Regions from separate parts of the Pantoea allii genome, predicted to be linked through region 1. Evidence: predicted binding sites of a transcription regulator. Region 1 holds the regulator's gene; the other holds the start of a gene.
The links. Region 1 encodes PurR, which represses purine synthesis genes. Its sites were predicted from a motif close to CANGCAAACGTTTGCNTG; they were not measured.

Region 1 (4,198 bases):
CGCAAAACGGCACCAGCAAAGCGGCCAGCGAAACGCTGCCTGATAGTGCGACGGCGAACAGCGCCAGCACGCTCAGGCTGTAGACGAGCAGCAGCCACGGCAGTAGCCGAGCGCCGTTAAAACGGTTAAGCAGCGCGCGGCAGCCAAAACCACCGATTAAAAAGGCAATCGTCTGTGGGATGTAACTTAAGCCAATATCGGCGGGCGACAGGCCAATATCCGCCAGGATAAACGGCGATCCGGTCAGCCAGGCAAAAAAACTGGCGGAACAGGCTGAATAGATCAGCACGTTGCCGCTATAGGCGCGTGAACGCAGCAGCGTGATAAACCCGGGCTGTGAGGGTGTTGAACGGCTTGTTTTTTGCACCGAAGGCAGGCGCAGCGTAATTATAATCAGGGCTGCCGCGATAAAGGTCAGCACAACGAAAATCGAACGCCAGTGAAAATGACCAATCAGCCAGGCACCCAGCAAAGGGGCCAACGCAGGAGACAGCGCGACCAGCGGCATAATGGTGGCAAAGACTTTATTGGCACGGGACGGAGGATAGCGATCGACCACCAGTGCCTGCCAACTGACGGCGGCCGCGCAGACGCCGATGGCCTGGATAAAGCGCAGCACCAGCATCAGCACCACATCCTCCACCCACAGCATCCCTGCGCAACCCAGGGCAAACAAGCTCAGACCGGCAAGCAATACCGGCTTACGCCCAATACGGTCAGACAGCGGGCCCCATACCAGTTGACCGCAGGCAAAACCCGCCAGAAACAGGCTCATGCTGGCGCTGATCATACCCGCTGAGGTGTTGAAACTTTGCTGCATAGCCCCGAAGGCAGGCAGATACATGTCGGTCGCCAGAAAGCCCAGCATACTGAGCACGGCAAGATAGGGAATGAATCCTTTTGAAGCTGACATCTGATTCTCTTTTTTGCAGGATAAACGCGGGGAGTGTAAAAGCTGTACTTCATGCTGTGAAACGGTAAAATTTGCCTGTTGCTGTTAAAAAATTTGAAGGCAGAATATGTGGTCTGAATATGCGCTTGAAGTGGTCGATGCTGTCGCGCGCGGTGGCAGTTTCAGTGCCGCCGCACAGGAGTTGCACCGTGTGCCTTCTGCTATCAGCTATACCGTCCGTCAGCTTGAAACCTGGCTGGCCGTGCCGCTGTTTGAACGTCAGCACCGTGAGGTGGTTTTAACCCCTGCGGGAGAACATTTTGTGCGCGAAGGGCGCAGCGTCATCAAAAAAATGGATGCCACCCGGCGACAGTGTCAGCAGTTAGCCAATGGCTGGCGTGGTCAGATAGGCATAGCCGTGGACTGTATTGTCAAACCGCAGCGGACCCGGCAATTTGTCAGGGATTTCTATCGCCACTTTCCCGATATGGAGCTGCACATCAGTTATGAAGTGTTTAACGGTGTCTGGGATGCGTTGGCAGACGGACGGGTTGATGTGGCGATAGGGGCAACGCAGGCTATTCCGGTGGGCGGTCGGTTTGCGTTTCGCGATATGGGCACCCTGAACTGGCGCTGTATTGTCGCGCGACAGCATCCGTTAACCCAGGTGAGCAGACTGGATGATGATGCGTTGCGCAACTGGCCGTCGCTGGTGCTGGAAGACACCTCGCGTGCTTTACCGCGCCGCATGACCTGGGCGCTGGATAATCAACGTCGGCTGGTGGTGCCTGAATGGCAGACCGGGCTGGACTGCGTCCGTGCCGGACTCTGCGTGGCGATGGTGCCCGGGCATTTAGCCCGTCCGCTGCTGGATAGCGGCGAGGTGAGCGAACTTGCCTTGCCTCAGGCTTTTCCTGAAAGCCCTTGCTGCGTCAGCTGGGCGGAAGATCGCGCATCACCGGCATTGGGCTGGCTTCTCAATTACCTGGGTGATGCGCAAACGCTAAATCAGGAGTGGTTAAGCGAGGATTAACGACGGTAATCGCGGTAAGGGCCATAGCCCACAGAGCGTCGCTCAATCAGCGTCGGGTGGACTTCGATAGTTTGTGACTCTTCGCGCTTGCTGGTGATGCGGTCCAGCAGCATCTCCAGCGCTTTCTCGCCTAACTGCGCTTTGGGCTGATGTACGGTTGTCAGTGCGGGCGTGAAGTAGCGCGCATTGCGCACGTTGTCGTAACCAATCACCGAAATATCCTGGGGAACGCGCAGGCCCATTTCATCTGCCGCACAGATAGCGCCCATGGCCATAATATCGCCTCCGCAGAAGACGGCACTGGGCCGTTGTTTTTGCGACAGGATTTGCTGCATAGCCTGATAACCGGATTCTGGTTCAAAGTCACCCTGCACAATCCATTCTGAGCGGGGCTGAATACCAGCTTCTTCCAGCGCCTTAAGGAAACCCGCATGACGACCGCCGCCGGTATTACGCTCCATCTGCCCCGGAATCGCGCCAATGTCACGATGCCCGCGCTCAATCAAATAGCGACCGGCCAGGTAGCCGCCCTGAAAAGCGTTATCCAGTACGGTATCGGTAAAGTCGGCACGTGATTCGCCCCAGTCCATGACCACCATAGGAATATTGCGGTTGGCTTCCAGCATTTGCAGCAAATCATCCGGATACTCCGAACACATCACCAGCAGCCCATCAACGCGTTTTTGCGCCATCATCGACAGATAGGCGCGCTGTTTTTGCAGGTCGTTATGCGCGTTACCCAGAATCAGGGTATAGCCTTTTTCAAAGCAGTGATTCTCAACGGCTTCGATAATTTCGGCGAAGTAGGGCGCTTCGCTGGACGTCGCTAACAAGCCCAGCGTTTTGGTGTGATTCACCTTCAGGCTGCGTGCCACGGCGCTTGGCGAATAATGTAATTCCCGAATCGCTTCCCATACTGCTTCGCGAGTATTTTCCGCAACAAAGCGGGTTTTATTAATCACGTGAGAAACGGTTGTGGTGGATACACCTGCGCGTTTCGCCACATCTTTAATTGTTGCCATGAAAATCAAACTCCCGGGCTTACCTAACATGTTGATAAGCATGTTGTTAAACGTTTGCGTCAGCGGACGGTTATTTCTGCAAAAAAAGCGTTTTTCTGGCCGGTAATGGGATATCGGGGCAGGAAATAACGTCTGAAAAAAGTGCTGGTGCAACCGATGTTGCGCGCTGTTGCGCAACAAAGGGGGGATTCTAACAAGGCTGCACGGATAAAACGAGATTTTTACCCGCGCGTATGGGAAAATCCCTTAACCCTACAAAAAGCATGGCTAAGGAGTTGTGATGAGTACCGATTTGAAACTGTCATTAATGACAACGGCAGCAGCACTGTTGATGATTATCGCGTTTAGCTTTACCGCTATTCTGAACTAATAAAAAAGCCGGGAAGGTTTCCCTTTCCCGGCTTTTTAAATAATGACGTTTAGCGAACGGTTTTTGGCGTCATAACCCGACGCGCACCAATGTAGTGGCGCTGCCAATAATCTTCGCTTAACGCACTGATTTGAATATCTTTACCGGTACGCGGTGACTGAATAAATTTACCGTTGCCCAGGTAAACCCCAACGTGATCGGCGGTGCCTCGTCCATTAATGCGGAAGAACACCAGATCGCCTTTCTCCAGCGCTTCACGATTCACCGGCGCAGCATCACGCAGATGGTACATTTCGTTAGCGGTACGTGGGATTTTAAACTTCACGACATCTTTGTACGCGTACCAGACCAGGCCGCTGCAATCAAAACCGGTATGGGGTGATTTACCGCCCCACTGATAGCGCTTACCCAGTTGGCCCATCAGCTTCGCCATCGCGGTTTCACGCGCTTTTTGATAACGCTGGCGGTGTGCACTGCTCATTTTGATGGTGCCGGTTTCTTTGCTGTCGGCACTGGCCACTTTCACCGCACGTTGATGACCGTAACGTTTTTTACTGGTGGCGTTGGCCGCGACTTTCTTCGTTAGCGCCTTACGTGAACTCGCTGTTTTGGTGAGGGTTTTATGAGAGTGAACCGTGTGAGTGGCATTTTTACTGGTTTTAAGTGTTTTACTGGCTTTTTGCACTGTAGAGGGACGGCTCTTTTTCGCCGAGGCTTTAACCGTGCGTCGTTTGCGCCGCTCATCTTCGCGCGCACTTTTTTTCTCTACCTTATGCAAGCTGGCCTTAACCGGCGCCTGCGGTGATGCCGCGGCGACATTAAAGAACAGTTGCGCAAAAGCCAGAATAAGAAGCGTAATAATTGAACGCATAGTCCGTTTA
Region 2 (4,198 bases), 1.3 Mb from region 1:
AACTGAGGTCAGGATCAGGTTTTGCGCCTTGTTGTAATCCACTTTAGATTCAATCAATACGCGAATACCGGACGCACCGATAACCCCATACAGCAGCAAGGACACGCCGCCCATAACGGGCACCGGAATCGCCTGAATCGCGGCCGCCAGTTTGCCCACGCAGGAAAGTAAAATGGCGAAAATGGCCGCACCGCCAATCACCCAGGTACTGTAAACACGGGTAATCGCCATCACGCCGATGTTTTCGCCGTAGGTTGTGTTAGGCGTTGATCCAAAGAAACCTGAAATGACCGTCGATAAGCCGTTGGCGAACATCGAACGATGCAGCCCGGGATCGCGCACCAGATCTCTTTTCACGATATTCGCCGTGACCACCAGGTGGCCCACATGCTCGGCGATAACCACCAGAGCAGCAGGCAGAATGGTCAGCATGGCAATCCACTCAAAGCGCGGCGTATAAAAGGTTGGTAAGGCAAACCAGGGCGCATGTTCAACGCCGCTCCAGTCCACGATGCCCATGAATGCGGAAAGCGCGTAACCCACCAGCACACCGATCAGAATCGGAATGATGGCCATAAAACCACGAAACAAGACCGAACCAAACACGGTGACGGCCAGGGTGACGACGGAAATCAAGACGGTTGTGCCGTCCGGCGACTGGCCTTCGGCAGGAAGCAGTCCGGCCATATTCGCGGCTACGCCAGCCAGTTCCAGACCAATGACGGCCACGATGGCGCCCATCGCCGCAGGCGGGAACATCACATCCAGCCAGCCTGTCCCGGCTTTTTTAACGATCAGCGCAACCAGGCAGAACAACACGCCACACATAATAAAACCGCCCAGCGCCACTTCATAGCCCAGCGGCAGCAGCAGCAAGACGGGCGAAATAAAGGCAAAGCTCGATCCCAGATAAGCCGGGATTTTTCCTTTACAAATAAACAGATACAACAAGGTGCCAATACCGTTAAACAGCAATACCGTCGCCGGATTGATGTGGAACAGAATCGGTACTAATACCGTAGCGCCAAACATGGCAAACAGATGTTGCAGGCTGAGCGGAATGGTTTGCAGTAATGGCGGCCGTTCGCTAACGCCGATAGCGCGACGAGTCATTAAAAGTCCCCTTGAGTTAATCGTCTGTTTTTAGATAAAAAAAAGCCGACTCTGTGGTCGGCTAATTCATTTGATGGTCTGTTACGACAGAAAAAAGCGGCCCGGCCTGCTGCTGCAGGCTGAAAACACCGTGATGCGTGGAGCCGCGCATTTTCGTCATTACTTGGTGCCGAAGATTTTATCGCCAGCATCACCCAGACCCGGGATGATATAGCCTTTGTCGTTGAGTCCCTGATCCACAGAAGCGGTGTAAAGCTCAACATCCGGATGCGCTTTTTCCAGCGCGGCAATGCCTTCAGGCGCAGCGACCAGCACCAGCACTTTTATGCTGCTACAGCCCGCTTTCTTTAACAGATCGATCGTGGCGATCATCGAGCCGCCTGTGGCCAGCATCGGGTCAACCACTAACGCCAGGCGCTCTTCAATATTTGAAACCAGCTTCTGGAAATAAGGTACTGGCTCCAGGGTTTCTTCGTCACGGTAAACGCCTACAACGCTGATGCGCGCGCTGGGAACGTGTTCGAGCACCCCTTCCATCATGCCCAGACCGGCACGCAGAATAGGCACCACGGTGATTTTTTTACCTTTGATTTGATCAACCTGAACCGGGCCATTCCAGCCCTCAATCGTCACCTTTTCGGTTTCCAGGTCGGCGGTGGCTTCATAGGTCAGCAGACTGCCAACTTCAGAGGCCAGCTCGCGGAAACGCTTTGTACTGATATCATGCTCACGCATCAGTCCCAGTTTATGTTTGACCAGCGGGTGTTTAACTTCCACGATCTTCATTGTTGTTCTCCCGGAGTGAGTTGAGCTAAAAAAAAATCGCCGGATTATACCGCCTTTTCGCCCCTGCGCCACATGTGCTTGCGCAATCAAATGCATTTTGTCAGGACAAAGTAAGGATTAATGAAAATCGCCAGGGACGCAATCTGAGACTCGCAAACGTTTGCCTGCGCTGGTAGAATTGCCGCGCTTTATATTAAACCACCAACCGCAACTCGCGTGGGGACCTCGCAGTGACCGATAAGACCTCTCTCAGTTACAAAGACGCCGGTGTTGATATTGATGCTGGTAACGCTCTGGTTGACCGTATTAAAGGCGTAGTGAAAAAGACGCGTCGCCCGGAAGTAATGGGTGGACTGGGCGGTTTCGGTGCGCTTTGTGCGCTGCCGCAAAAATACCGTGAACCCGTGCTGGTCTCCGGCACCGACGGCGTAGGTACCAAACTGCGTCTGGCGATGGATCTCAAGCGCCACGATGCCATCGGCATTGACCTGGTGGCGATGTGTGTCAACGACCTGGTGGTACAAGGCGCTGAACCGCTCTTCTTCCTGGATTATTACGCCACCGGCAAACTGGATGTGGATACCGCTTCCGCCGTTATCACCGGTATCGCCGAGGGTTGCCTGCAGTCAGGCTGTGCACTGGTGGGCGGTGAAACCGCTGAAATGCCAGGCATGTATCATGGCGAAGACTACGACGTGGCTGGCTTTTGCGTGGGCGTGGTTGAGAAGTCAGACATCATTGATGGCAGCAAAGTGCAGGATGGCGATGTCCTGATCGCATTAGGTTCCAGCGGCCCGCACTCCAATGGTTATTCACTGGTGCGCAAAATTCTGGAAGTCAGTGGTACCGATCCGCTGGTGGAACAGCTGGAAGGCAAACCGCTTGCCGATCATCTGCTTGAGCCAACCCGTATCTACGTCAAGAACATCCTGAGCCTGATCGAACAGGTCGATGTTCACGCTATCGCTCACCTTACCGGTGGCGGTTTCTGGGAAAATATCCCACGCGTGCTGCCCGATAACACCCAGGCCGTGATTGACGAGAACAGCTGGCAGTGGCCCGCCGTGTTTAGCTGGATGCAGCAGGCCGGTAATGTCAGCCGTCATGAAATGTACCGCACGTTCAACTGTGGCGTCGGTATGGTGATTGCACTGAGCCCTGCCGATGCGGATAACGCCGTTGAACTGATGCGCGCCGCTGGTGAAAATGCCTGGAAAATTGGCGTGATTAACGCATCAGAAGCGGAAGAGCGTGTGGTCATCACGTCATGAAAAAGCTGGTTGTGCTGATTTCCGGCAACGGAAGCAATCTTCAGTCCATCCTTGACGCCTGTGCAAACGGGCGTATTCACGGCAGCGTCGCTGCCGTATTCAGTAATAACGCTTCCGCCTACGGCTTAGTCCGCGCCTCGCTCGCCGGGATTCCGGCGACCGCGCTGAATCCCCGTGATTTCAGCGATCGTGAACGTTTTGATCGGCAGCTTATGCATGAGATCGATGCTTATGCCCCGGACGTCGTCGTGCTGGCCGGTTATATGCGCATTTTAAGCCATGCTTTTGTGGCGCATTACGCTGACCGCCTGCTGAATATTCACCCGTCGCTTCTGCCCAAATATCCCGGTCTGCATACTCACCGCCAGGCGCTGGAAAACGGCGATGCTGAACACGGAACCTCTGTGCATTTCGTGACGGATGAGCTGGACGGTGGGCCGGTGATTCTACAGGCAAAGGTGCCGGTTTTTGCGGAAGACAGTGAAGCGGACATTACCGAGCGCGTACAACATCAGGAACATGCCATTTATCCACTGGTGATTAGCTGGTTTGTTGAAGGCCGGCTGGCCATGCGTGAGGGTCAGGCCTGGCTGGATGGTAAACCATTGCCCCCTCAGGGTTATGCACACGAGTAACTCACGGGGAGCCTGGCTCCCTGCACCTGTCAGCCATACCGCCCGGTAATATAATCTTCCGTTCGCCGCACCTTCGGCGCAGTGAAAATGCGGTCGGTGTCATCAAATTCGACCAACGCGCCATTGTGCATAAAGGCGGTGTAGTCCGACACCCGTGAAGCCTGCTGCATATTGTGGGTGACCAGCACCAGCGTGAAGTGCTGTTTCAGGGTGCTCATCAGTTCCTCAATCACCAGCGTTGAAATCGGGTCCAGCGCGGATGTCGGTTCATCCAGCAACAGCACGTCCGGCTCAATCGCGATAGCACGCGCAATCACTAACCTTTGCTGCTGACCGGTGGAGAGCGTCAGGGCATTCTGTGCGAGTTGATCTTTCACTTCCCCCCATAACGCC

Region 2: purM (phosphoribosylformylglycinamidine cyclo-ligase) is a predicted target of PurR. The motif match lies at 2,049-2,066, and genes of this name have one in related genera.

The regions. Positions count from the first base shown of each region.
Region 1 covers NZ_CP125958.1:2,656,415-2,660,612, reverse strand. Annotated here, with positions in the region: gene punC (purine nucleoside transporter PunC) at 1-913, opposite strand, end outside; gene punR (DNA-binding transcriptional activator PunR) at 1,020-1,925, shown strand; gene purR (HTH-type transcriptional repressor PurR) at 1,922-2,947, opposite strand; gene QNH99_RS12535 (YnhF family membrane protein) at 3,228-3,317, shown strand; gene QNH99_RS12530 (C40 family peptidase) at 3,367-4,188, opposite strand.
Region 2 covers NZ_CP125958.1:1,341,507-1,345,704, reverse strand. Annotated here, with positions in the region: gene uraA (uracil permease) at 1-1,113, opposite strand, end outside; gene upp (uracil phosphoribosyltransferase) at 1,273-1,899, opposite strand; gene purM (phosphoribosylformylglycinamidine cyclo-ligase) at 2,130-3,170, shown strand; gene purN (phosphoribosylglycinamide formyltransferase) at 3,167-3,805, shown strand; gene pstB (phosphate ABC transporter ATP-binding protein PstB) at 3,835-4,198, opposite strand, start outside.